Regions from separate parts of the Pedobacter sp. MR22-3 genome, predicted to be linked through region 2. Evidence: riboswitches for the same ligand, from Rfam matches in the RefSeq annotation. Region 2 holds a riboswitch; each other region holds the start of a gene.
What was found. Region 2 has a riboswitch for cobalamin ahead of OQ267_RS00195 (epoxyqueuosine reductase QueH). Riboswitches for the same ligand answer to the same signal wherever they lie in the genome.

Region 1: it holds a riboswitch for cobalamin, as region 2 does, so the genes downstream of both, OQ267_RS18695 (TonB-dependent receptor plug domain-containing protein) here and OQ267_RS00195 (epoxyqueuosine reductase QueH) in region 2, are expected to answer to the same signal.
Region 3: it holds a riboswitch for cobalamin, as region 2 does, so the genes downstream of both, metE (5-methyltetrahydropteroyltriglutamate--homocysteine S-methyltransferase) here and OQ267_RS00195 (epoxyqueuosine reductase QueH) in region 2, are expected to answer to the same signal.

What each region holds. Positions count from the first base shown of each region.
Region 1 covers NZ_JAPIVF010000007.1:166,834-176,698, forward strand. Annotated here, with positions in the region: gene OQ267_RS18685 (ABC transporter substrate-binding protein) at 1-715, opposite strand, end outside; gene OQ267_RS18690 (DUF6580 family putative transport protein) at 858-1,448, opposite strand; gene OQ267_RS18695 (TonB-dependent receptor plug domain-containing protein) at 1,488-3,365, opposite strand; cobalamin riboswitch at 3,462-3,652, opposite strand; gene OQ267_RS18700 (polyphosphate kinase 2 family protein) at 3,726-4,604, opposite strand; gene OQ267_RS18705 (transglycosylase domain-containing protein) at 4,748-7,195, shown strand; gene OQ267_RS18710 (peptidase MA family metallohydrolase) at 7,337-9,865, shown strand, end outside.
Region 2 covers NZ_JAPIVF010000001.1:47,377-57,241, reverse strand. Annotated here, with positions in the region: gene OQ267_RS00235 (sensor histidine kinase) at 1-993, shown strand, start outside; gene OQ267_RS00230 (LytR/AlgR family response regulator transcription factor) at 965-1,654, shown strand; gene OQ267_RS00225 (CocE/NonD family hydrolase) at 1,677-3,416, shown strand; gene OQ267_RS00220 (VOC family protein) at 3,613-3,972, shown strand; gene OQ267_RS00215 (MarR family winged helix-turn-helix transcriptional regulator) at 4,095-4,559, shown strand; gene OQ267_RS00210 (Lrp/AsnC family transcriptional regulator) at 4,848-5,309, shown strand; gene OQ267_RS00205 (acyl-CoA thioesterase) at 5,299-5,706, opposite strand; gene OQ267_RS00200 (hypothetical protein) at 5,703-6,665, opposite strand; gene OQ267_RS00195 (epoxyqueuosine reductase QueH) at 6,652-7,299, opposite strand; cobalamin riboswitch at 7,489-7,678, opposite strand; gene OQ267_RS00190 (alkene reductase) at 7,731-8,813, opposite strand; gene OQ267_RS00185 (bile acid:sodium symporter family protein) at 8,810-9,835, opposite strand.
Region 3 covers NZ_JAPIVF010000001.1:532,430-542,294, reverse strand. Annotated here, with positions in the region: gene mfd (transcription-repair coupling factor) at 1-1,436, shown strand, start outside; gene OQ267_RS02420 (ATP-binding protein) at 1,527-2,663, shown strand; gene OQ267_RS02415 (DUF3820 family protein) at 2,663-2,881, shown strand; gene OQ267_RS02410 (DsbA family oxidoreductase) at 3,050-3,760, opposite strand; gene OQ267_RS02405 (M14 metallopeptidase family protein) at 3,852-6,533, opposite strand; cobalamin riboswitch at 6,752-6,956, shown strand; gene metE (5-methyltetrahydropteroyltriglutamate--homocysteine S-methyltransferase) at 7,156-9,486, shown strand; gene OQ267_RS02395 (acyl-CoA thioesterase) at 9,617-9,865, shown strand, end outside.

The sequences.
Region 1 (9,865 bases), on a different contig from region 2:
CCATTTCTTCTCGACTTCTATTGATATCAAAACCACATGGCGCAATAACCAAAACTTCAGGATTATATTTTAAGATCTTATCCCAGGGTGTTACAATAGAATCTCCCGCCGGGTTGGAAAGCATATCCACGCCACCTGCAGCTGCAATCTGAAATGGAATCCAATGTCCGCAATTGTACACAGGCTCAATCCATTCCATCAGCATCACCCTTTTCAGTGGTGCTCTGTTTGCCCTTAAGGTATCCAGAATGGCATCGGTTTTTTGCTGAAGATTAGCCAGGTAATGCAAAGCCACCTCTTCTTTACCAAGCGCTTTGGCAATGGTTATGGCACATTCATAAACGTCTTGCAGGTTGTTCGGTGATAATGGAACCAGCGCAGGTTGCTTGCTGAGTTTCATCACTGCTGTTTCTGTACAAATGGTATCGATATTACACACCTCACAGATATCCTGAGTGAACACAATATCTGGTGCAATGCTTGCTAACAGTTCATCATCTACCCAATACAAACTTTTGCCCTGGGCTTTGGACGCCGAAAAGATCCGGTCGATCTCGATACTGGTATAATTTTTACCTTCCAGGATGCATCGCACAATTTTGGGCTGATCAGCAGCTTCTTTCGGACACTCGAAGGTGACGCCGTAAAGATAGTCCTGTAAACCCATATCATAAATCATTTTAGTGGCAGCAGGTAAAAAAGAAACAACTTTCATGGTGCAGTATGTTTAGCGTTAGGATGATGATGGAATTGCTTTTTATGGTTGATCAAAATTCAAAAAGCGAAAAGTAAAGATAAAAAAAATCCTCTTCTGACCGGAATCAAAAGAGGATTTATCAATAAAAAAATAGGTTTAATTATAACTTTTGCGTTTGTAATCTTAGTACCGGGAATTTTGATTTTAATATTTCATAGGCACCAAAAAGAAGCACGCCATAGATTAATGTACCTTCTAAAAACCTGATTTCGAAAGGAATGGCTCTTTCTAAGCATAACCAAAAACCGGCAACATCTTGTGTATAGGATGGGTTTTTAAACCAAACACCAAAATCGGTGACGATCCAGTGAATTAAAGTAATGGCAAGGGTAGAACCTAGTAAGGATACCGCATTTATTTTACGTAATAATACACGGCCAACCAATACCATTAAAGCGAAGGCAATGTACGTCCAGTACCAACCTTCGTAAAGAAATCCATTACTGTATTGTTTAAAAATCGTATTCGCCAAAATGAAATCACTTAAAAATAAACTCAGCAATGGAAATTCAAATGCTTTTACATGGTCTTTAAAGTACGCACCGCCAAACAAAGCCACAGCGCCTATAGAAGAGAAGTTGGCAAACTGAAGTGCGTCAGAATTAAAGGTGATCAGCAAACGCAAGGCCGTAATGACCAATATCATGAGCAATAGGATAACGTTGCGGGGATTAAATTTTAAGTTAGACATTTCGTTTATGGTAAATTAACAATACAAAGTTATATTTTCTTACCGGATATTAAAAGTTACCCCGGTATTAAAGTTGAAACCTAAGGTGTTATAACCGATAATTTCATTGTATTTTTCGTTTAAGATGTTTTTGGCATCAAAGAAAATTTTCACCCTTCTTTTGGCTAAGGCATATTCGGCATAAGCGCTCAGTAATTTATAACCCGGTAAATGCTCTACCGCATAGGTGGCGAAATTTCCATCGGTACGGGTACCAAAATACCTGAAATTAGCATTTACATACAAGTTTGAAGTGGCCTGAATGCCTGTTGTTAGCCCAAAAGTATGTTTAGGTCTTCTGAACAAGAAGTCTTCAACTTTGCTGTTAATGCTATTGAACTCGTTCCCCTCTACATAGGAATAATAACCATTGATGTCAAGTTTCCAGACCTTCACGGCTGGTTCAATTTCAAAACCTTTAACCTTTTGACTTTCCTGGTTGATGTATTGAGCAGGCGTATAAATAATGGCATCAGTTAAGTCTCTTTTAAAGCCAGCTACACGTAAAGAAAATTGATCATCGGCAAAGCTGAAGTTTGCGCCTGCTTCGTAATTCTGTGATTTTTCAGGTTTCAGGTCTAAATTTGCGCTATACTGCCCGAACAGCATATTGAGCGTTGGAATTTTAAATGCCGTTGAAACGGTTCCAAATAATTTAATTTCTTTGATGATGTTGATGCTCGGGGTAATGGTATAGGTATAGTTTTCGCCATATTGTTCATGTTTATTGTAACGTCCGCCAACTTCCAGGTTAAAAACACTCAAATCATGTAAAAACAAAGAGCCATACGCGGCAAAAATGTGGGTTTCAGGGCGGTTGGCACCAGAAGTTAAATGCATTTCCCTGTTTTCTATTCCGGCCAACAGATTTAATTTCTCACCCAGCTTCTGGTTGTAAAATAAATCAATCAGGCTGATACTGCCTGAACCCATGCTGGTGTAAGGAAACCCACTAAAGCTGCTTAAAGTATTATTGGAGGTGTTCTGATAGCTGTAGTTCAGGTTAATTTTACCGGAGCCAAAATCGTATTTGGTATTCAGTCCGCCGCTGAAGTTTTTAAGGGTGGTGTTATTTGCGGCTAATCCATCAGCAAAAGCACCCTCGTCAATTTTGTAATTTCCTCTGTAATAACGTATAAATGGATTAACAGAGAAATGCTTATCCAGCTGAATACCAAAATTTGCACTTACCCCATCCGTTTTATAACCATCCTTGTCAAATTCAGTATTGTTTCCTGCAGGGTTAGCCGCTTCTGAGATGCCATCACTTTTTTGGTGTGTATAATTTACATTATAAGTAAACCCGTCAACGGCACCGTTTAAACCAATCGTTCCTTTATAGGTTTCATAACTTCCGGCACTGGCTACGCCATAAACCGTATTCCCTTTGGGGCCACCCTTTTTAGTTACAATATTGATGACTCCGGCAATGGCGTCAGAACCATAAATTGTAGACTGGCCACCTCTTAGAATTTCAATATGATCGATCTGATCAATGGAAAATAAACGTAAATCAAAGGCACCGCCGTTTCCTGAAGGATCATTCTGCACGATACCATCAATCAGCACCACCGCATAGGCACTTCCTGCCCCTCTGAAAAATACCGATTTGTTTAATCCCGGGTTACTTCCTGAACCGGCTACAATGACACCTGCCTGTTCGCTGATTAATTCAGGGAGTGATTTGCCATTGCTGCGGTCTAAAGTTTCGCGACTGATAATGCTGACCACTTTACCTGTTTGTGATTGTTTCTGATCGTTTTTAGTTGCAGAAATAACCACATCCTTTAGTTTTAAGGTGTCCTGGGCATTGGCTTGGCCAATACCAAATTGCACAAGGCCAATGCCTGCTGCAATTAAGAATTTTGTTTTGTTCATTTGATTGTGAGTTTTGCCCACAGCCAACAGATAGAAAAGGAAATGAAAATACGAAACCGTTAAGTACTCCAATCCTAGCTTCAATCCCCGAAAGCTATGAAATTATATACTTGTGGCAGGTCTTCTGACTTACTCCCGGTTATTTAGCCTTCCCATTCAGTTAAAAACAGTGGCATAGAATTAAAAACCGTTACAGAGCTTACAGCTGCGGGACAGTTGCAGAATTACACTGCATTCCCTTTTAATTCCGGCACAAAACGCCGGAAACCAAAAGCGCTGCAAAAGTAGTAAAATAAAGCTATTCGTAAAACAGTAAAATTGAGGCTGATTAATTCTTATAAGTGTTCAATGGTTAGTTCACTATTCGGCCATTAAAATCGATTTCGTTTCAGCTAATTTAGCTTTTTCTTCTTCGCTTACTGTTGGGAAATCAAGGTTCAGTTTTTTCAGCTTGTCTAAAATGATTTCACTGATGGCTAAGCGGGCAAACCATTTTTTATCAGCCGGAATAATATGCCAGGGCGCACTTTCCGTACTGGTTTCATTAATGGCTTCCTGGTAAGCAGACATGTAATCATCCCAGTGCCCTCTTTCTTTAATATCGCCGGATGAAAATTTCCAGTTCTTAGTCGGATCTTCGATCCTTTCGAGGAAGCGTTGTTTCTGCTCGGCTTTACCTACGTTTAAGAAAAATTTCAAGATGACTGTTCCGTTAGCACAAAGGTGTGACTCGAAATTACGGATACTTTCATAACGTTTTTTCCAGAAGTCTTTATTTACTTTTTTCACCTCTTCCATGCCAGGGATTTTCTCATTCAGGATATACTCCGGATGGACTTTACAAGCCAGTACATTTTCGTAATGAGAGCGGTTATGGATCCCAATCCTACCCCTTTCGGGCAAAGCCAGGTAATGCCGCCATAAAAAGTCATGCTCATATTCTTTAGCGGTAGGTACTTTAAAACTAAATACCTGGCAGCCCTGTGGATTTAGCCCGCTCATGACATGTGCAATGGCACTGTCTTTTCCTGCCGCATCCATGGCCTGAAAAATGATTAAAACGGAGTGTGTGCCGGCAGCATACAGTTTTTCCTGCAGGTGGCTGATTTCAATTTTAGTTTTAACCAGTTCATCTTTTGCCTTTTCTTTATTAAATGTGCCTGTATAATCGGTTTCTACCTTCTTTAAAGAAAATTTTTTATCTCCCTGTACAATTAGCGCTTTAAATTCGTTTTTCATTCTTATGTATGTTTAAGATAATTCAGTGTATCCATTTTTTTAAATATAGAACTAAAAAATAAGTAAATTAAAAACGTTAATTTGCATATAGAGTTTTTTATATTTAACGCCCATAGCATTTATCAAATACCATCTTAGCCAATATGTTTAAAGAGATAAAAAACAAGTACTTACGTTATTCTGCAATATTTGTATTCTTTATAATAATTTTCTTTTCTGCGCTTCAACTTAATTTTTTATGGCTATTTGGTTATTCTCCAAGTACAAAGGATATAAAAATGCCTACCCTGCGTGTAGGATCTGAACTGTATACCGCAGATGGTAAACTCATCGGCAGGTACTTTAAAGAAAACCGGACACCGGTAAATTTCAATGAAATAGCACCCAGTGTGATTAATGCCCTGGTGGCCACGGAAGATGTTCGCTTTTATAAGCATTGGGGGGTAGATGCACAGGCGGTTGGCCGTGCGGTGATCGGCTTAGGCGAAAAAGGTGGTGCCAGTACCATCACCCAGCAGCTGGCAAAAAATCTTTACCGCACCAGGTACAATAAATCGCAGGGGCTGCTTGCAAAAGTCCCGGTTGTCCGTACCGTGATCTTTAAATTGAAAGAATGGATGACTGCCGTTAAGATTGAATCGAATTACTCTAAAAATGATATCATCACCATGTATCTGAATACGGTTTCGTTCGGTAACAATGCTTATGGCATTAAAACTGCCAGCAGGATCTATTTTGATAAGGATGCCAAAGACCTGGGGGTTACGGATGCAGCCATGCTGGTGGGCATGCTGAAAGGGACCACCATGTATAACCCAACTAAAAATCCGGAACGGGCACTGGAACGGAGAAATGTAGTGTTAAGGCAAATGAACAAGTATAAATACTTAAGTAATGATAGCTTAACAGCATTGTCAAAGGAACCGGTTAAACTAAAGGCAGGTGAACTGGAAGATGGCAGTGATGGTGATTCATACCTGAGGGCCGCAGTAGCCAAATACCTGGAAAAATGGTGTACAGACAATGGATATGATTTATATGAGGATGGGTTAAAAATATATACTACCATTGATTCTAAGCTTCAAAAATATGCGGAAGAAGCTGTTGCAGAACAAATGAAAACCCTGCAACGCAGGTTTTATAGTGTTTGGGGAAATGAAGACCCATGGTATGACTCGGAAAAGAATAAAGTAGATTATCCGGAAAGGGCCATGAAAAACTTACCGGTATACAGCATGCTGATGAAGAAATTCTCCAGTCAGCCTGATTCGGTTAAGGCTTATTTCAACAAGAAAAAGCGCATGAAGATTTTCACCTACAAAGGTGATCGCGATACTTCCTTTTCAACTTTGGATTCGATCCGTTATTATGGAAAGATTTTAAATACCGGAATGATGACCATGGAGCCAGCCAGTGGGAAAATTAAAGTGTGGGTGGGTGGCATTGACCATAAATTCTTTAAGTATGATCATGTTAACCAGGCAAAACGCCAGGCCGGATCTACTTTTAAACCCTTTGCATACCTGACTGCTTTAGAGCAAGGCATGAGCCCGTGTGATAAATTTACTGATAAACCGGTTAAAATTAAATACCAGGATAAGGGAGAAACCAAATACTGGGAACCTAAAAATGCCGATTACAGTGTGACTTATCAAGACATGAGCCTGCGCTGGGCCATGGCCAGATCTGTGAATACCATTACGGCCCAGGTGACGGAAAAGGTGGGTTGGGACAATGTGGTTAAGTCTGCACATGAATGCGGCATTGACAGTCACCTGGAATCAGTTCCTTCAGTGAGCTTAGGTTCAAATGATGTAACCGTTTATGAAATGGTAAAGGCATACAGTACTTTTATGAATAAAGGGGTTAAAACTGATCCTATCCTGGTTGAAAAAATTACCGATCAGGATAATAATGTGATTGATGAGTTTAAGCCAAAAACAAAGCGTGTACTCACCGAAGAAATAGCCTGGTTAATGACGTATATGTTTCGTGGTGGTATGGAAGAGCCAAGAGGAACCTCTCAGGCCTTATGGGAGTGGCCAGATTTATTTAAAAAAAATAACCAGATTGGCGGTAAAACAGGTACTTCATCTGATTATGTAGATGCCTGGTATATGGGTTTAACAAAGGATTTGGTTACCGGCGTTTGGGTGGGTTGTGATGAAAGAACTGCACACTTTAAAAATGGAGAACAAGGCGAAGGATCAAGAACAGCCTTGCCAATCTTTGCTAAATTTATGGAAAAGGTATATTTAGATCCATCCAGTGGATATTCTTACGGACCATTTCCAAAAGCAACTGTAGAAATTACCAGAAGTTATAACTGTCCGAGCCCGCAATATGTAAGAGATACCACCTCAGTAGATACTGCCGCGGTAGATTCTACTCAATTTGATGTACCCGAAACAGCCGATCCTGTTAATCCGGTAACGCCAACTGAACAGGAAGTGAAAAAAGAAGAGAAGAAACAAGATCCGGATCCTGCCCAGCCTGTACAAACGGTTCCCTTAACCCGAAAAGAAGAACGTGAATTGAAAAGAAAACAGCGCCAGGAAGAAAGAGAAAAGAAAAAAAACGAGAATAATTAAGACCAGCCTTGTCTAATCAAGCCTGATAAATTGCTGAAATGTTAAATAAGAAATAATATTTTAAAGATTAACTATTTTTGATGCCGGAATTTTGATAGATCAATTTTCTGCATGTTAAACCGACATTCACTAAACATATATATGAAAAAAGGCTCTACTTTAATAAGGAGGTACCTTCCCCTGTTGTTCTTACTTGTAATTTCTTTTTCGGTTCAGGCACAGTATTTCGGGCAAAATAAAGTAAGATATAAAAAGCTTGATTTCAAGGTTTTGCAGACACCGCATTTTGAAATTTATTATTACATAAAAAATGAAGCCTTACTAAAGAAATTTTCTCAGGAGGCAGAAACCTGGTATAAGATGCATCAGGAAGTATTCAGGGATACTTTCTTAAAGAAAAATCCAATCATCCTGTATAACAATCATTCTGATTTTCAGCAAACGACTGCCCTTCAGGGTGAAATCGGCATTGGTACCGGTGGTGTGACAGAAGCACTTAAAAACAGGGTAATTATGCCGGTAATGGAACTAAACAGTCAAACACGACATGTATTGGGGCATGAACTGGTACACGCTTTTCAATACCATACGCTGTTGGAAAAAGATTCGATCAGTCTTGAAAATGTGGGTCAGACGCCGCTCTGGATGGTTGAAGGAATGGCAGAGTATCTTTCTATCGGGAAAAAGGACGCCTTTACTTCCATGTGGATGCGCGATGCCATGCTGAACCGGGATATCCCTTCATTGAAAGACCTAACCAATTCCAATAAATACTTTCCTTATCGGTATGGTCAGGCATTCTGGACGTATATTGGATCTCAATATGGTGACACGACCATTGTTCCCTTATTTAAGAATACGGCAAAATATGGCTATGAAAATGCCATTCGATATACTTTTGGTTATGATGACAAGACGCTATCCGGCTTATGGAAAAATGCGATTGATGCACACTATAAACCCATGTTAAAGGCAGATAGTTCACAGATCAAAATTACAGGAACTAAAATTATAGATAATAAAAATGCGGGAAATATGAACGTTGCGCCTGCCCTGAGCCCGGATGGGAAATATCTGGCTTTCATGTCTGAAAAAGATCTTTTTGGCATTGATCTGTTTTTGGCTGATGCCAAAACTGGAAGAATAATCAGGAAGCTCAGCAGCCAGATCAGTAACGGCCACATTGACGATTTTAATTTTATTGAATCTGCCGGTGCCTGGTCGCCAGACAGTAAGCAGTTTGCCTTCAGTATTTTCAGTCATGGCAGAAACCAGATGATGATTATTGATGTATCAAACGGAGCAACCACTTCCCAGACATCCATGCAGCAGGTGCAACAATTCGGCAATCTTACCTGGTCTCCAAATGGAAAGGATATTGCATTTTCAGGAATGGTAGAAGGACAGAGTGATATTTTCTCTTACAATTTAGATACGAAACAAATCACTCAGATAACCAATGATGTTTATTCTGATTACGCACCCAATTATTCTCCGGATGGTAAAAAGATTGTATTCTCTTCTGATCGGGCAGCCATTCAAAGCAATAATATCACGGCCGTAAACCCGATCAATTTAGCCATTTACGATATTGAAAATAAAACCGTCAGCAATTTAAATGTATTTCCTGGCGCCAATAACTTAAACGCACAATTTTCAGGAAATAGCCAGAATATCTATTTCTTATCCAACAGAGATGGCTTCAGAAACCTTTATAAATACAATTTCTCTGATAACAGCGTTGATCAGCTTACCGATTATTTTACAGGGATTAGCGGTATTACAGAATTCTCACCTGCAATTTCCGTTTCCACTACCGACGACATTGTATACAGCTATTACCGCTATCAGCGCTACACACTATACAATGCAAAGTTAAATAGCTTCAAACCTAAAAGAATAGGGAATCAGGATGAAAATTTTGATGCAGCCATACTGCCGCCTATGGAAAATATAGGTGTAAACATTGTAAACTCCAATTTAAACAATTTCGACAGGTTTGAAAAGGTGGTGGCAGATTCTTTAAAAACGGTAGCTTACAAACCAAAATTCAGGTTAGACTATCTGGCCAATAGTGGTGTTGGTGTTTCTTCAAGCCGTTTTGGCACCGGCGTTGCAGGTGGAATTGTGGGCATGTTCAGTGATATTTTAGGAACAAATCAAATCATTGCCAATATCTCTGTTAACGGGCAGATTTATGATGCCGGTGGTTTGGTAGGATACATTAACCAGAAAAGCAGAATTAACTGGGGTGCCGCCATTTCTCACATTCCTTATGTTTCAGGATTTAATTCCGTTAGCTATGAAAAACTACCGGCAGATAATAACACCACTGTTGATGCGGTAGCACAAAATACCGATATCATCAGAACTTTCGAAGATCAGGTACAGCTTTTTGCGGCATATCCATTCAGTAAAATTCATCGTTTTGAATTAGGTGGCGCATTTTCGCGTTACAGTTACAGGATTGACAGATACAGCAATTATTATAATACAGCAGGTAGCTATATTGGTGCTGACCGGAAAAGGATTTCCAATGAATTAGCTTCACAGGATTATGGTATTCCGTTTAATTCCTTTACGCTTTACCAATTGAATGCAGGCTTTGTTGGCGATAATTCTATTTTCGGTCTTACTGGTCCGTTAGATGGTTTCAGATACCGGGTAAGT
Region 2 (9,865 bases):
GGAGGACAATTTAAAATCAGCATCGGCCTGGTTCAGTTTTTTAGCGATGTGGTGCTTTATATTTTCATCACCCATCTGTACCGGATTTTTGCGCTGAAAAACTACTGGCAGGATTTAAATCTGACGGATTTATTTAAGCGGATTATTCCCGCAATCCTGGTTATGGCGATTGTATATGCGCTGGTAACAACCATCAAAGTGTACGGCATCAGGATTGTATTTTCGATAGGCACCTTTCCCGATCTAAAGACTTTGACAGGCCCGACAGGAATCGGAATTTTTATGGCAGGTATTCGCCTGATGGCCATCTGGATGCTCTCCTTCCACCTGTATTATTATGCTAAACGTGAAATCCGCATTGCCCGCGAAAATACCCTTTTGAAACTCGCCACAAAACAGGCCGAATTTAGCCAGCTTACCGCGCAGCTCAACCCACATTTTCTCTTCAATTCCCTCAACACCATTAAATCACTGATCAACACTTCTCCAAAGCTTGCCCGCCGGGCGGTAGACTTGCTGAGTGAACTGCTGAGCAGTAGCCTCTATGAACATTCGGGAGGCTTTTGTCGGCTGGATCGGGAACTGGACCTGGTAAGGGATTATCTGGAACTTGAAACCCTGAGGATGCAGGAAAGGTTAAGTTTTGAAATCGAAGTAAGTCCGGTTGCCCTGACCCGCCTCATTCCGCGCCTTAGTCTTCAGACTTTGGTTGAAAATGCGGTGAAACATGGTATTTCGCAACTGAACCAGGGTGGGAAAATTTCCATTTTAATTCGCAACCTGGGAAACTTCCTGGAAATAAAGGTAGAAAACCCGGTTCCGCTGCAACAAAAAGAGAGTACCTCCGGACTAGGCCTGAAAAACCTGCGGGAGCGGCTGAAAGCGGCTTATCATGAAAAAGCATCATTTGAAATAAACATAAATCCTGGCGCATATGCGCAGGCAAAGCTGAAGTTACCCTTATATGAACAAGATCAGAACTTTAATTGTTGATGATGAAAAACCTGCCAGAGATGAGCTCAGTGCGATGCTTAGCGCATTTGATCACATTGAGCTTGTCGGACAGGCGGCCAACGCGGATCAAGCGGAGGAGTTGATCCGCAGGTTAGATCCTCAGTTAATTTTTCTCGACGTACAGATGCCGGAACGCACGGGTTTTGATTTACTGGAATCTTTAGCGAGCGTTCCCTCCGTAATCTTCGTCACGGCATACGATACCTATGCGCTAAAGGCTTTTGAAGTGAGCGCTGTGGATTATTTGATGAAACCAATACGGGAGGAGCGGCTGAGAAAGGCAATTGACCTGCTCAAAGTACGTGGACCTGGAGTTGAGGAAAGGCTCTTCGTCAAAGATTCCGGGCGATACCACCTGATCAAACTCGTGGACATCCACCTCATAGAATCAATGGATAATTATGCCAGGATCTTTTTCAATAAACAGGTTGTACTGCATAAAACCTCACTCAACCAACTCGAGCAAAAATTGCCCGGCGATGTATTCTTCAGGACAAGCCGCTCCCAGATTATCAACAGAAACTATATAGATAAAATCGATAACAACGAAAGTGGACTATTTGTAAAGCTCCTTTCAGGTGAGCTGGTATTTGTTTCCACCAGGCAAGCCCCGAAACTCAGGCAACTGCTTTTAAAATAAATTCATATAACAGATTAAAAAAATGAAACTAAAAATTATTGGTATAGGCTTGCTGTGCTTTTTTTACGGCTTGCGAGCGAATGCCCAAAATACTGTGGCTCAGGTAGACACCAGTGCTTACCTCATCGATAAAGATGTGCTGATTACGTCAAAACAAGGCGTTACGCTTTCCGCTGTCGTGGTCAGAAAGAAAAGCAATCCGGCAAAGCTTCCGGCCGCTTTATTATTTTTCATTTATACCAATATAAAACGGAGCCTTTCTGAGGCGATGGATGCGGCCGATCGCGGCTATGTTGGTATTGTTGCCGATACCCGTGGTAAACGGCTTAGTCAGGATAAAATAGAACCTTATGAGCATGAAGTGGAGGATGTAAACACCGTAATTGACTGGATCATCCAACAGCCCTGGAGCGATGGAAGGGTCGGGATGTATGGTGGAAGTTATTCGGGTTTTGCGCAGTGGGCAGCAACCAAGCATTTGCACCCGGCACTGAAAACCATTGTCCCCTATGTGGCCGCCATACCCGGACTTGGGTTGCCAATGGAAAATAATATCTTTCAGACGGCAAATTACCAGTGGGCTTTTTATGTTACCGGAAACCGGTTTACCGATGACGCGGTAAATGAAGACCGCCAGCGTTGGCGAAATATGAGAGAGAAATGGTGGCTTAGCGGAGCGGCCTATAACCGCATGGATAGCATAGATGGACAGCCAAACCCATTTTTGCAGAAATGGCTAAGCCACCCCGATTATGATGGCTATTGGCAGGCGATGGTTCCCTATAAAAATGACTTTTCTAAAATTAACATCCCTGTGCTGAGCATTACGGGTTATTATGACGATGGACAAGTATCCGCAATGGAATACTTTAAGGAACATTACCGCTACAATCCCCATGCACAGCATTATTTAATCATTGGTCCTTACGACCATTTCGGTGCGCAGAAAGGAGGAACGCCTATCCTGCGGGGCTACAAGGTCGATCCGGTGTCACTGATCAATACCAGGGAGATTACCTTTAAGTGGTTCGATTACATCTTAAAAGGCGGACCAAGGCCGGAGCTGATCCAGGACCGGGTAAATTATCAGACCATGGGTACAAACCGGTGGAGGCACGCATCCTCACTTGCGCATATGGAAAGCAGGGAGGTGAAGTTTTACCTGACCAATCCTGTTGGAAAAGATTTCTTACTGTCCGGGATAAAGCCTAAAAAGGTAAATTACAATAAGCAGGTAGTTGATTTAGCTGACAGGACGCAATATTACAATGACTATTACCCTGATCCCATTATAAAAAAGGAGCTCGACCGCAGCAACGGATTGTTTTTCTTTAGCAAGCCCTTTGAGCAGGCGGTAACGGTCAGCGGAAACTTTGAGGGGCAACTCCAGGCCATCATCAATAAAAAAGACATGGATGTGGGATTGATTTTATATGAACTCACATCATCGGGAGATTACTTTCAGCTTTCTTACTACCTCGGCCGGGCAAGCTATGCGCAGGATAGGAGTAAACGTAAACTGCTCGTTCCGGGCAAGCTCGAACAGATACCTTTTAGCCGTTCAAGGGTTTTTAGCAAAAAGCTGGCTAAGGGCAGTCGTTTGGTTGTCGCGCTTAACATCAATAAAAACCCGTTTGCGGAAATTAACTATGGAAGCGGTAAGGTCGTAAGCCAGGAAAACATTCATGATGCGGGAGAACCCCTTAAGATAAAATGGTCAACGGATAGCTATATAAAACTCGGCATCTCTAAGGAAAAATAAAATCTTTTGTGAATTTACCGAAGATGACATTACCATTTGTAAAAAAGCAAAAGTATTCCGCTAATTCAATATTTCTTACATGGTATTAAGTTTCTGATCGGCATACCGATTAAGGTAAATATCAGATAATTTATAGAATATTTGTATATTGTTGTCGTGATTACTATATTTGTGACAACAATTAAATATATGGATCATGAGACTACTGACATTTGCATCACTACAGGTAAAAAATTTAGAGGCATCAAAAGACTTCTATGAAAAAAAACTAGGCTTTGAAATTGGTGAAACGAACCCGCAGGCCTGCGTTTTCAAATACAATCAGGGAGAGGCCAGTTTTGCTATCCGCACCCCGCTTGAACCTCTTGAAGGAAAAGAGTTAGGCACCGGCGTTGCGCTGTGGTTTGCCGTTGATAAACATGTAGACGCACTGAAAGAGGAATTTACAGCCAATGGCATTACAACAGCCGGACCGATTATAGAAACACCCTTTGGCAGGGCTTTCCATGTTAAGGATCTTGATGGTTATAAACTTACTTTCCTGAACGCTAAATAAAAACAGGTTTTTAGCAATTTTCAGGCAAAACCCAACTGAATAATTTTTAAAGCCAAATAGTAAGTTCGAGATAAAACGGAATGATTTTGACCTGATTTCTTCACAGATGCAACAAACAGACGATGAGCAAAAAAATTGAATTTCATTTTAAAAAGCCTGAAGACAGTCCGGGTTACCTTCTTGGTCAGCTGACCATGTTGTGGCAAAGGAGGTTAAAGCGTGTGTTAGATCCTCTAGATCTGACGCACACGCAGTTTGCCTTACTCTGTGCATTAGCCTGGCTTTCGGGAGAAAGCAGTACAGTCACGCAAATTGATATTGCCAACCAGAGTAATGCTGACAGGATGATGGTATCTAAAGTATTGAGAACCCTGGAAGATAAAAAATTTATTACCCGACACGGGCACCCTACGGATACCAGGGCTAAAACAATAAGACTTACGGCTACCGGGGAGACGATCCTGCAAAAAGCCATTATCAGTGTAGAAACTGCCGATCTGGAATTTTTTGTCGGCCTCGGAGCAAACCTAAAAACCTTTAATTCAAATGTGGCAAACCTTATTGAGCAGAATAATAAAGAAATATGAAATGTTCTGTAGGGCAAGTGGTTCAATTCAATCGGGATATTTTTCCAGTTTGTATAAAATATCTTTTAAAACGCATGCAGCGGAAGCATAAATTACGGATCAGGTTATTCTGATGAAATAATATGATTGTATTCATCAAATAAACGAGATCGCTTTATGTTAGCTGGTAAAGTTGATATGACTTTTCATCAGTTTATTATCAGTTGATGCATCTGAAAATATCCATATTTTCGATATATTTTTCTGATTTTAACCTATATCTTTGGATGGCCAAAGAAAAATTAACCCATGAACAACCTCGATGAAATCGACCTCGCCCTGCTGAAACTGCTGGCAGCCAACTCAAAACATACGACCAAGGAACTGGCCAAACTGGTCAACCTTTCCGCCTCGCCCGTATTCGAGCGAGTAAGAAGGCTGGAGAACAGTGGGTACATCAAAAAATACATCGCTATCCTTGACGCAGAGAAGTTCGACCACGGGTTTATCGTTTTCTGCAACATCCGGCTCAAGCAGCATGACAAAAAGATCGGCCACAATTTTGTGAGCGACATCCTGAAAATCGATGAGGTGGTGGAATGCTACAACATTTCCGGCGACTACGATTTCATTCTGAAGGTCTATGCCAGGGACATGAAGCATTACCAGGATTTCGTTTTCAACAAGCTCGGTTCAGTAGATAGTATCGGAAGTACGCACAGTACCTTCGTCATGGCCGAGATCAAGAACACGCACAACATCAGTATATAACCGGCACGGGGCGGCCGTCGCTTCCGATGGCCACCAGCGTAAAGGCCCCGCTCACCACCTTTTCACGGTATTCTTCTCCCATCTTTTCCAGGTATACCGAAACGGTCACCTCCAGGCTGGTATGGCCCACACGGGTAACCCTGCCTACCAGCTCTACGAGCGTGCCGGCCGGAATGGGCTTTTCAAAATCGATCTTTCCGCTGCTCACTAGTACAAAGTTTCGCCTGCTGAAACGTGTTGCTGTGATGAAAGCGGTTTCGGTCATCATCATCAAAATCCTTCCGCCGAACATCGTGTTGTGGTGGTTGGTGGTCTCGGGAAACACCACTTTGAACACATGGGTTTCGGACTGTTCAGTTTTTTCTGCTATGTTCATCATCTGTTTTTTGATGGTCATCTGTTGTGTCGCCACCTGAACCGCTGAATAGCCTCAGCATGACTACCCGCGGCAATCTGTGCGAAGGCCTGGCGGAGCACAGGGATGATGAAAGGTAGTTCCAGGTGGTGGGCAAGAGCCGTTACGATCGGTTCGAGTTCATTTGCCCGGCGCTTTGGTACGGCGTTCCCACCGAACAGCCAATTTGCACCCAGCTTTGAAGGGAGATGGTCGCTGAGGTATGGCCTTGCCGGCTCTATCCCTGCCACGCCAAGTATGCCCAAAAGCGAGAGGTAATTAAAGGTAATGGCCTTTTTACAGCGCAGCTGCATGTTCATGGCGGCGTACAGCCTATCAAAAATATGTGAAGGTGATCCGCCTTCTGATAGTGCACTTGCAGGGAAAAGTTCCCGGTGGCCTCCCGCATTTATTACCCAAGAGATATAGGTCTGGATATCGCCGGCCGTTTTCATCGCTTTATAGCTTCCAAAGGAAACGTATTTGTGTGCCCTGGCCATGTTCCCATACCGCGATAGTTCAGGCTGATTTTCCACTAGCCAACCTGCAAAGGCAACAGGATCCGCACTGGCATTTTCCCATGTCCATCCGTCGCCCATTCCAGGGCCAAGATAGACCTTTTCCATAAGGTCCCAGTGATGCTTCGGATGCCTTCCGAAATAGCTTGATAGGAATAGCAGCCAACAAGCTTCTCCTGTATCCCTGCGAAGGTTGCAGGCAAAAGCGAGGGCAAGGGGATCAAAGCCGGCAATGTCCGGGCTTCCCTTCTTCAAGGCGGGTGTACTGCGCCCGGTTTCAAAAATGCCGACAAAGGAATTGGCAATACCAGCCACAAGGGATGAAAAATAATCCATCCGCTCCAAATGGGAAATAAGGGGCAGCTTCGGATTGTCCTGACCAAAGCTTGCCAGTTTTTCGCGGACATCCTCCTTTTGGACGGCACAGACGCTAGTCTCTACCATAGTATTTTTCACCCAGCTTTATCTTTTCCCTTCCGTTCTCCAACCTCCATTTGTTGGTGTCCCTGAGCGAATACGCACATCCGCAGTATTCCTGCATATAGAATTCCTCAGCCTTGCTGATTTCCAGCATGCGTGAGGATCCCCCTGCCTTGCGCCAGTTATAGGTCCAATAAGTGATACCTTCATAGTGGAATGCCGCCCTGATGCCCGAACCGTTGATCTGCTCCATGTTTTTCCAGCGCGATATGCCCAGCGAACTTGAGATCACATCAAAGCCGTTTTCAAAGGCGTAAAGGGCCGTGCGCTCAAAGCGCATGTCAAAGCACATCGTGCAGCGTATCCCGCGTTCAGGTTCCATGTCCATCCCCTTTGCTCTTTCAAACCAGTTGTCCACGTCATAGTCCGCATCGATGAAGGGGATATTGTGCTTCTTCGCAAAGCGGATATTCTCTTGCTTGCGCAGTTCGTACTCTTTTTTTGGGTGGATGTTGGGATTGTGGAAGAAGATGCTGAAATCTATTTCGGATGCAATGATGGCCTCCATCACCTCTCCCGAACAGGGTGCGCAGCAGGAATGCAGCAGCAGTTTTTTTCCGCCATGCGGCAGTTCCAATTTTTCTCTTTTAAAGCTCATTTCAAACGTTTTTTTGACCAACGGGTCCAAAATTTTATTTACAGTTGCCGGCCGGCTTATTAACGCAATGCCGCTGGAGAGAAGATCTTGGAAAAAAATAGGAAAAGGCGGGGCCACACGAATCACACAGGGAAATGTACCACATAGGAAACAACCACCTTTCAGACCAAAAGCTTCAGACCGCGAAAGCATCGTCCATTCGGAACAGGCAGGTCTCCTGGCTTGTAACAGTTCTCATCACCCTTCCCATTCATATTAGAACAGTGGATATGCTTAATGAAAACCTTGTTTGTTACTTACAGTTGCGCGACAGCTCGTGATTTGCACACGATTCCCTATTAATCTGCAGTTAAGCAAAACCTTTCCGATTGATGTTATGCAAAGAACAGCGACGTAAGGTAAAAAAAAATCAAGAATTATAGACCTAATTTTTATCCGTTCCAAAATGGATAATCAATATACCCCTGTTCCCCGCCCCCGAACATGGTTGCCCTGTCTGGCTTGCCTAGCGCGGCATTTTTTTCAAAGCGCTCGGGCAGGTCGGGGTTGGCGATGTACAAGTTCCCAAAGGAAACAAGTGCCGCAATACCTTTTTCAAGTTCAGATTCGGCGGAATCCCTATCATAGCCTCCATTTGCAATAACCCTCTGGCGGATCTTCCTGCCAAAGAACGCAATCTCGTCTTCACAGACATAATGTTCAGGTGAAGGGAAATGTGGGCTGCGCCGCATGAGTTCCACATAGGCAAAATCCAGTTTGTTCAGTTCTTCGATCAGGTGGGTATAGCTAGCTACGGGGTCCTCCAATACGATATCGCCATAGGGATGGAATGGGGATATTTTAATGCCCACTTTTTCACCTCCTGCTACACTGATCAATTCCTGCATCACCTCCACTGTGAAGCGGGTATTATTAGGGATACTGCCGCCATAATTGTCCGTCCTCTGGTTGGCACTTTCAGCCAGGAACTGGCTGGGCAGATAGCCGTTGGCCGCGTGGAGCTGGACTCCGTCAAAGCATGCCACCATAGCATTTTTTGCGGCCTGGCCAAAGTCTTTTATCGTCTGCATGATCTCCATGGTGGACATTTCCCGGGGGATCTCAAAATCTTTCATGCCTTGGGAGGTATAATGCCGCATCCCCCGGATGGGCAGGGGTGATGGTGCAATAGGGAGCTTCCCATTCCTGTCTATAGAATGCCCAATACGGCCGGTGTGCCAAAGCTGGGCTACAATAACGCCACCGCTATCATGTACCGCAGTGGTTACCTTCTTCCATGCTGCTATTTGCTCTTTGGTGAAAATACCCGGCGTGAGCGGACTGCCGGTGGCCTCTTCACTGATCCTGATGGACTCGGTAAAGAGCAGACCTGCACTTGCCCGCTGGGCATAGTATTCTGCTGTTATATCACCCACCAGGCCATTGCTGTCAGTACGGCCCCTGGTCATCGCTGCCATGGCCATTCTATTTTTTAAGCTGGCATTACCCAGTTGTATTTTTTCTAAAAGTTTCATGTTGCTGTTTTTATCCCCTGTATTGGAGATGATGCCTCTTTTCGCCTAGCCATCCCCTGGGCGATGATACTGGCGGCAATCAGTTGAAGGGCATGATAAAGCATGAGCGGCAACAATATGATGCCGGTGATGGTACTGTGCTGAAAAAGCACTTTTGACATGACCGTGCCGTGAACCAGTGATTTTTTGGATCCGCAGAACAAAACCGTGATGCGGTCTTCAGCAGAAAAGCCAAACAAGCGGCTGAGCAGTCCAACGCAAAAGAACACCGCAAAAAACAGGGCAATCATCGCCGCTGCAAGTCCGGCAAGTTCAAGGGCACTGAAGCCATCAAAAAGATGCTCGGAGAATGACTTACAGAACGAGGTATAAATGATGGTGAGGATAACCGCCTGATCGAAATATTTAAGCTGTTTTTTATACTTCTCGGCAATGGCGCCAAAACGGGCGTTGAGGCTGATGCCGATGATGACCGGTAACAGGACCTGAAATACCAGTTTGATCACGATAGCAGAAACATCGAAACCACCGGTTGCTGAAGCGATGAACAGCCCGATCCAGACCGGCGTGACCACTACCCCGATCAGACTTGAAATGCTCGCATTGAAAATGGCGGCCGGGATGTTGCCCTTGGCAATGGAAACCATGACCACCGAAGAGGAAACCGTAGACGGCAGGGCTGCCAGAAAAAATACACCCAGCCAGAGCAGCTCATAATCAGTGCCAATAAACAGGGGGCGAGATGCCAAAACGAGGAGTGGGAAGAACAAAAAGGTTGTCAACTGGACAACAATATGCATTTTCCAGTTGGAAAGTCCGGCTTTTAATTTCTCTACACTCAAACGCAGTCCATAAAACAGGAAAATCAGCGATACGCCTGCGTTAGCAATCTCCTCGAGCGAAACGGGTTCTTTAACAAGGCCCGGCTGCGGCAGAAAATAGGCCAGCAGGATCATGGTGGCTATCATCAGCAGGAAACCGTCGAAACCTACCTTGTTCAATAATGCGAATAACTTTTTCAATTTGATTTTAATATATTTCTATTGCTCAGA
Region 3 (9,865 bases), 490 kb from region 2:
ATTTTCCGGTTACGGTAGATTATATTAACCGTTTTAAGACCAATAAACAGATCAAAGATACACTGGCAGAAGCCGCAGCCGGCAAGGTTGATATTCTGATTGGTACCCATCGTTTGCTGAGTAAGGATGTGAAGTTCAAAGACCTGGGCATCATGATTATTGATGAAGAACAGAAATTTGGCGTAACTGCGAAAGAGCGTTTAAAAGCCGTTCGTGTAAATGTAGATACTTTAACGCTAACTGCTACACCAATTCCAAGAACGCTACACTTTTCATTAATGGGCGCTAGGGATTTATCCATCATCAGCACGCCACCGCCAAACCGCCAACCGGTAAGTACCGAGCTTCATGTTTTTAATGATAAATTGATTCAGGAAGCTGTTCAGTTTGAATTAGACCGCGGCGGACAGGTTTTCTTCATTCACAATCGTGTAAATGATTTAATGCAACTGGGCGGGATGATTCAAAAACTTGTACCAAAAGCCAGAATTGGTATTGCCCATGGAAAATTAGATGGCGATGCGCTGGAAGATGTAATGCTTGATTTTATCAATGGTGAAAAAGATGTTTTGGTTGCAACCACAATTATTGAGGCAGGTTTGGACATTCCGAATGCCAATACCATCATCATCAATCATGCACACATGTTTGGCCTGAGCGATTTACACCAGATGCGTGGACGTGTAGGCAGGAGCAATAAAAAGGCTTTCTGCTACTTATTGTCACCACCGCTTTCTACCTTAACGTCTGAAGCCAGAAAACGCTTAAGCGCAATTGAAGAATTTTCTGACCTGGGGAGTGGATTTAATGTTGCCATGCGAGATTTGGATATCCGCGGTAGCGGAAACTTACTAGGGGCTGAACAAAGTGGTTTTATCGCCGAAATTGGTTTTGAAATGTACCATAAAATTTTAGATGAAGCCATTCAGGAACTGAAAGAAGCAGAATTTAAAGGCTTGTTTGAGAATGAGCCAGAACGGCCATTTGTTGGCTTTACGCAGGTAGATACAGACTTGGAGCTATATATTCCTGATGCCTACATTACCAATATTACCGAACGTTATAACCTATATACAGAGCTTTCTAAATTAAGCAATGAAACTGAACTAGCCATTTTTGAAAAACATTTAGCCGATCGTTTTGGTCCGGTTCCGCCACAGGTAAAAACCATGTTAAGTGTGGTGCGTTTGCAATGGTTTGGAAAGAAACTTGGCTTTGAGAAAATTAGCTTTAAGAAAAATAGCCTGCGAGGGTATTTCTTAAGTGATAAACAATCGAAGTATTTTGACTCCAATACTTTTACCAGAATTTTAACTTTCGCTCAGAATCACCCAAGAATGTGCAACTTGAAAGAAGTTAAAAATACTTTGCGCATTGCATTTGATAACGTAAGTACGATTGAAGAAGCCATTCAAACTTTAGAACTCATTGATTAAAAACGTTAATTCAGTCAGTCAACTGACTGAATTAACGTTAATTCAGTCAGTTGACTGACTGAATTAACAAAATTTACCTATATTTGGATTATGCAAAGTCAAATTTCCAGATATTTAAAATCAACAATTCTCCATAAAATAGGAAAGAATAAAGTGATTTTACTTTTCGGAACAAGAAGGGTTGGCAAAACATGGCTGATTGAACAAATCACCGCTGAAGCAAATATTGAATATATTTTTTTAAACGGAGAGGATCAGGATATTCAAACCTTACTTGCTACCAGAACTACAGCTAACTATAAAAGAATTTTAGGAAATAGTAAATTATTGGTCATTGATGAAGCACAGGTGATTCCTGACATTGGCAAAATTTTAAAGTTGCTAATTGACAGCTTTAAAGATTTGACGATTATAGCGAGTGGTTCATCAGCATTTGACCTCTCTAATCAAACCGGTGAACCGCTTACAGGCAGAAGTATAACCTACTATTTGTATCCGATTGCGCAACTAGAATTAGCACCAGGTGAAAATGGCTTACAAACTGCTCAAAATCTGGAAGAGCGGTTGATTTTTGGTTCATATCCTGAAATATTTCAATTGGAAACGTTGGCAGAAAAATCTCAATACCTAACAGAATTAGTAAAATCATATTTGTTAAAGGATATCTTGATCTATGAAAACATTCAAAACAGTAATAAACTATTTGATCTGTTAAAGCTTATTGCCCTGCAAATTGGTTCAGAGGTTTCAATAGATGAGCTTTCCAGATCATTAGGAATCAGCAAAAATACTGTTGACCGTTATCTTGATTTGCTTTCGAAGGTATTTATTATTTATAAAATTGGCGGATATAGCAACAACCTCCGTAAAGAGGTTACCAAATCTTCGAAATGGTATTTTTATGATAACGGTATCCGGAATGCAATTATCAATGATTTTAGATTATTATCACTTCGGAATGATCAGGGTATTTTATGGGAAAACTATGGGTTTAGTGAACGGATTAAAAAAACCAACTACGAACAACAGGGTGCTCAGTATTATTTCTGGAGAACATATGACCAGCAGGAAATTGATTTAATTGAAACTAAAAATGGAGAGATGGTTGCAGTAGACTTTAAATGGAGTAATCAAAAAAAGAAAATACCTGGTTTTTTTGCTAAAAACTATCCACACGCCTCATTTTCTATCATTAACAAAGAAAACTATTTAGATTTTATACTTTAATGGATCCTACCTTATTACTCGATTTAGTCAAAATGCAAATGCCTTATGGCAAGTATAAAGGCTATCTAATCTGCAATATCCCCGAAAGCTACCTGCTCTGGTATAAAGACAAAGGCTTTCCTAAAGGCAAATTAGGCGATTTAATGGCTACCATGTTCGAAATACGGGTGAATGGCTTGGAATATCTGTTAACGCCTTTGAAAAATCAGCAGCGGTAAATTAAGCGTAATTACTTAATCAATCATCATCCTGAGCGTAATCTAATTTATTAATAGATGCTGAAGTAAATTCAACATGAAGAGGTTCATAATATTCCCGCAGATCAAAATGATTTACGCAGAAAAATCTACATTGATCAGTGTAATCTGCGGGAAACAAACCTATATTTAACATCCATTTTCATCGCAAATGGCATCATCATTTTTATTTAATGAAGTAAGCGTAGTTTTAGGCTGAGTGGCTTTCCATTCTGTAAAACTTTGGGTAAGCGCATCAGTAAAAGCTTCCACAGGTTGTGCTCCGGAAATCCCATATTTTCTATCCATCACAAAATAAGGAACACCACGAATGCCTAAATTCTGGCTTTCATAAATATCATAACGAACAGCTTCGCTAAATTGATCTCCTTTTAAAACCTCTTCTACCTCGGCCTTTTCTAAACCTATTTCCTCAGCAAGATCTATCAAAACCGATAAATCATCAATGTTCTGACTATTTATAAAATGAGCTTCAAACAATTTTTCTTCAGCCTGATCTTGCAAACCGTGTTTGGCGGCCAAATGAATTAGTCTGTGTGCATTAAAAGTATTAGCCGGAATATTGGCATCAAAATCGAGTTTTAAACCTGCATTTGCAGCCATATCAGCAACTTGTTTCGTCATTTGCTTTGCCTGTTCAATCGGCATTCCTTTACTTCTAGAAAGGTAATCGTACACCGTTTCATTGTTTGTATTGTGATATTCAGGATTTAGCTGATAACTTTTCCAATCTACCGTGATCTCATTTTTAAAAGGCAATTTTTCTATGGCCTGCTCAAAATGACGCTTACCAATATAGCAAAACGGACACATTACATCCGACCAGATTTCTACTTTCATGAAATAAAAATAACTACTTTATAAGAATGCTTAGTAAGCAGAAAGTAAAAAGGCCATAATATAAAGGATACCGATCTGCTCAATCAATTTTCTATTTATACAACTGATTAAAAATCAATTTAAAGGTTCCATGGGTTTGTGCCCTAAAGGCTATTTCCGGACCAAAAGCCAGTAACTTTCCTTTCCCTAAATTTGCCTCAAAAGCTGTTACACCATCCTGCAAATAAGCCTGACCCCAGGCCCAACCGCTGCGCAAAGGTGCAGCAGATTTAAACCACATCAATGGTTTGATTTTTCCAGCGGTAATGGCATCTCCGGTTAATTTAAAAACCGGACTGTTATCAAAATACACATCCGCATCATTTTCCATTCCCCAGTTAGCGGGTTGTTTGGGATCTAATTCAACTTGTAGAACACTTCCAGGTACATAATATTTCTCTGCCGGGAGTTTCTTTTCTTCGCCATTTACAATCTCCATTATGGCGTTGCGAACTGGTAAGTTTAAATGATAAGCCAGATTTGTACTATTGCCAATGGTTACAATATTGCCCCCGTCTTCTAAAAATTGCTTTAATTGAGGTATAGATTTATCTGCGGTAATCCTACCTAAACGATTTCTGTATGCCAAAGGAATATCTTCTGCTTTAGGCTCGAAAGCTCTTGAGCCGAAGCCACCAACCTGTAGTGCCGGAATTGCGCCACCAACGAAAATAATTACATCATATTTAGATTTTAAACTTCCTGCATCAATATCCTGCGGATAAATAACGGTAGCATTGTAATGATACTGCTCCATAATAAAACGCATCCAACCGGATGCCATTGATCCACCATAATTATCCCATAAGGCAATTCTTGAAGCAGAAATTTTCGTTTTATCTTTTGGAATGGTCGCAGATTTTAATTTCACATTTGCCTTTTCCAAAACAGATTTTCCGGCAGAAGAAACATAAAAATCTCCGTTTTCCTTCGAACGGTAAACCTCTATTTTATCTTTCAATAGATCATTAACAGCGGTATAAGAATCATTTTGTGCAGCACTTAATATATAACTTTTTCCAGTGAGCTTATTTTCAGGAACCAGTAACTTACCATATGGATTTTTTTCAAATGGTCCGCTAAAATCATCCTGGATACGGTCGAATTTTACGTCCATTAAATAAGCCAATGTCCATCCGGCAGCATCATAGGGTGGTATAGGGGCACCACCTTCATATTTGAAATCATTGGGGTGATCCTGTGGCTCAAACATATCTAATACATGTGGCCTAAAAGCCTGGTCAGTTTTAACCACATAACTTCCTGCAGGGTATTTTTTGCCAGCAACGATAAATGGAGCCATTGCTTTCTGCACCACAATGCCAGTTCTAATGAGCGCATTTAAGAATTTAATTGCCGTATTAAAATCAGCCTGATCAGCAGATAGGATATAACCTCTTGCATCTCTGTTTGCCGGTGCCTTCATCACGGTATCAAAATATTTTACACTCATCATTTGTCTGGAGCCAAAATCATACTCACCAACATCTGCAGTATTCGATCCGCCTTTTTTTGCTGCTGCATTAATGGCTTCAATCTTTTTAGGTGAAAAAGACCAGGTATCCTTCTTACCTTTTTCAATTGAATTTCTGCCCATTTGATAAATATTAAAAAGCAATTCGTCTGCATGTCGCTGCGCATAATTTAATACAGCGTAATTTAGAGAAACAGAATAGTCAATGGAGTTTTTAAAAAACCATTTCCGGGGAGTAACCGGGTTAGGTGAATCACTGTTTGGCAATAACCTGGAAGGTACTAACGGGATTTCTGATGGTGTCGGGCTACCAACAATCTCCGTCAGTAAACCAACCATATTATGAAAATAAGTGGTTGTCCTCAACCCACCATTATACCAGGTTGAAAACACTGAACCTCCACGTTGTGTATAACCAGGCTTTCCTTCTACATTTAATCTGGTATGCATGGCCGCCCCAACCGCATCTAAACTGGTTAAGAGTGTGGCATCGAAAACATAGTTGAAAGGATCGCGATAGGGTGGCCCAGCGACAACAGTTCCGGCAGGGCCTGCCTGATGATGATTATACATAATCTGAGGGATCCATTCCACAAAAAGTTGTCGCCCGATATTCTGACTTTCCTTTAAATTCAGCATAAAAAAATCCCGGTTATTATCGTGCCCGGCATATTTTTCATAAAGAACAGGTAAACCAGATAACACTCTCTTTGCAGGATCTTTTTCACGCATGTACCAGTTACTCACCAATTCCTGCCCATCAGGATTGGCATGGGTAAATAAAATAATTACATTTTCAAGAATTTTAGTGGTTTCAGGATCCGTTTTAGAAGCAAATTCATAAACAGTTTGAATCAACTGATGTGCACCAACGGTTTCAGTTGCATGTAAACCACCATCAATCCAAACCACTGCCTTTCCTTCCCGAGATAGTGCTTTTGCCTGCTCAGTTGTAATTTCTGCAAGGGCAAGCTGTTGCGAAATTTCTTTGTAACGATCCAGCTTTTGAAGGTTCTCAGGTGAAGAAACAATCAGCATATACTGATTTCTTCCCTCTTCAGTTTTGCCAATATCAACCAGTTTCACACGCTTAGATGTTTCAGCTAATTTTTTAAAGTAAGCCTCGGTTTGCGTATAGGTAGCCAATTGGTAATTATCGCCGATATCAAAGCCAAAATGTGATTTTGGAGAAGGTACTTCCTGCGCAAAAGCACTGCCGTTTACGATTAGAAAAGCCAGTAATAGCTTTCTAAATTGCATTTTAATCATAGTTTAGGTTGGTTTGTTGGATACTCAAATATAATAGCGAAAAGAATGTAAAAACAGAGTGCCGTAAATTTGTTACACGACATCTTTTACCAAAAAATAGCTAAGTTTTTTTGACTTTTATATTTTGAAAACAGAATAATATTTGTTTCCTGTTACAATTACTGCGTGTTAATAAATACATTTGTATTGATGCAAGTTCTTAACTTTATTTTTCATCAACCGATATCGGTTTTACTTAGCTGTAGATTAAAAGGGAATCGTGTGCAAATCACGAGCTGTCGCGCAACTGTAAATTCTGTCTTTTAAAATAAAGACAACGGTTTTATCAATAATGCCACTGTTCTGTTTTTCGGGATGGGAAGGCGATAAAACCGGGAATAAGTCAGGAGACCTGCCAGATATCGAATTGACGGTGCTTTCGCGTAAAAAAGCAACAGGTCAGGTCTGATAGGTTCACAATAAAATTAACCATTTTATTAAAATTTGCTTTAAGCTTTTTGCTGATGAGTGGGTTTTGTATGCCCCTGCCTTTCCTTTTCATTTTTTACAGAAATCATTATAGAATATTGCTTGAGGGCTTTTAAACGATTTATTTACTTAATCTTTAAAAGAAATGCTAACGCAAAATCTAGGCTATCCGCGAATTGGTAGCTACCGCGAATTAAAGAAAATCTGCGAAAATTACTGGGCAGGTAAAACGGGCTACAAAAATGTACTTCAGGTAGGAAAAAACATCCGCCACGAGAACTGGAAACTTCAGCAGGAAACCGGAATTAACCTCATTCCTTCGAATGATTTCTCTTTCTATGATCATGTGCTGGATCATTCGTTAACTTTTGGTGCCATTCCGAAGAGGTATAACGAAGTGATTTTAAAAAAGGGAAACACTGAGCTGGATCTCTATTTCGCCATGGCCAGGGGCTATCAGAAAGATGGGCTGGATGTGGTTGCTATGGAAATGACCAAATGGTTCGACACCAACTACCATTATATTGTTCCTGAATTTCATAAAGACCAACCTTTCAAACTTCTCTCCACCAAAATAATTGATGAATTTTATGAGGCCAAGCAACTGGGGATCATCACAAAACCGGTTTTAATTGGCCCGGTTACTTACCTTTTGTTGGGTAAAGAAAAAGAAAGTGGTTTCGAAAAGATTGACTTAATTAAAAACCTGCTTCCTGTTTATCTGGAAATTTTAGCCCGTTTGGATGCTTTGGATGTTGAATATATTCAATTTGATGAACCTTTTCTGGCTTTAGATTTATCAGAAAAGGAACAGAAAGCATATGAATATGCCTATAAGGAAATTCGGAAAGCCTTTCCAAGAATCAAGCTGGTTCTTGCAACCTACTTTGAAGGTCTTGGTAATAACCTGGCGTTAACCACATCACTTCCGGTAAATGTTTTACATATAGATTTGGTAAGGGCTGAAAATCAACTGGCTGATGTATTGCCTCAACTTAAAGAAAATACCATCCTTTCTTTAGGTGTTGTAGATGGTAGAAACATCTGGAAAAACGATTTTGAACATTCCATCGCTATGATTAATCAAGCTATTGAGAAAATAGGCACAGAACGTGTCTGGATTGCACCATCATGTTCTTTAATCCATGCTCCGGTTGATTTGGAAAATGAGACCAATGAAGAAAATTTAACTGCTGAGGTAAAACAATGGCTGGCTTTTGCTAAACAGAAAGTAACCGAAATTGTAACCCTGAAAAAGCTGATCTTGAACGAAGGCCCTGCATCTACCCTGCAAAAACTAGAGGAAAACAAAAATGCTTTAAACAACAGAAAAACATCTACCTCTATCCATAATCCTATAGTAAAAGAACGCGTAGCCAATTTAAAGGCTGAAGATTCAGAACGTAAAAGTCATTTTTCTCTGAGAAAAATTAAGCAGCAACAACTTAATTTACCAAAGTATTCTACAACAACAATTGGTTCATTTCCGCAAACAGCAGAAGTAAGAAGCTGGAGGGCTAAGTTTAAAAATGGAACTTTTACGAAAGATGAATACAATACACTTATAGCCGAAGAAACTGCAAAGGCAGTAAAATGGCAGGAGGAAATAGACCTTGATGTTCTGGTACATGGTGAATTTGAACGCAATGATATGGTTGAATATTTTGGCGAGCAGCTGGAAGGTTTTGCCTTTTCGAAAAATGGCTGGGTACAAAGCTATGGCTCCCGTTGCGTAAAACCGCCCATAATTTATGGTGATATTTCACGCCCGGAGCCTATGACAGTGAAATGGACATCGTATGCGCAATCTTTAACATCCAAATACATGAAAGGGATGTTAACCGGACCAGTAACTATTTTACAATGGTCCTTTGTGCGTAATGATCAGCCACGGTCAGAAACCTGTACGCAAATTGCATTGGCCATCAGGGATGAGGTTGTCGACCTGGAAAATGCGGGGATTAAAATTATTCAGATTGACGAGCCCGCTATCAGAGAAGGTTTACCTTTAAGGAAGAAAGACTGGCAGACTTATTTGAACTGGGCTGTAAATACCTTTAAAATTTCTGCAAGCAGTGTTAAGGATGAAACACAAATTCATACACACATGTGTTACTCTGAATTTAACGATATTATTCAAAACATAGCAGATATGGATGCTGACGTAATTACTATTGAAACTTCGAGATCCCAAATGGAGCTTTTAGATGCTTTTGCCAACTTTAAATATCCGAATGAAATTGGCCCTGGAGTTTATGATATTCACTCTCCACGCGTACCTAAAAGGGAAGAAATGGTTCATTTACTTAAAAAAGCGAAGGCTGTTATTCCTGGAAATCAGCTTTGGGTAAATCCAGATTGCGGATTAAAAACCCGTGGATGGGATGAAACCAAAAAAGCCCTGATTGAAATGGTGGAAGCCGCTAAAGAAATGCGTAAAACTGAAGATGGTTTAAGCACAGCCGCACAAAACTAATTCATTTTTACCATGCCCGTGTGGTCAATCAGGAAGAAACACGATCGTTTTCTCTAAAATAAAACCTTACTTTGACAACTTTTTAAGAAAGAAAGTTGTCAAAGCTTTTTACACCCTTTATATTTAACCCATGACCTTAGAAGAAAGAATCGAAAATTCAAAAACCAGTATTTTTAAAGCCGTTTTTCCAAACACAACAAACCATTATGATACCCTTTTTGGTGGTACCGCCATGCATTTAATGGACGAAGTGGCATTTATCACGGCTACAAGATTCAGCAGGCAAATAATGGTAACCGTAAGCAGCGACAGAATCGACTTTAAGAAACCAATTCCGGCAGGAACCATTATTGAATTGGTAGGAAAAGTAAATCATGTA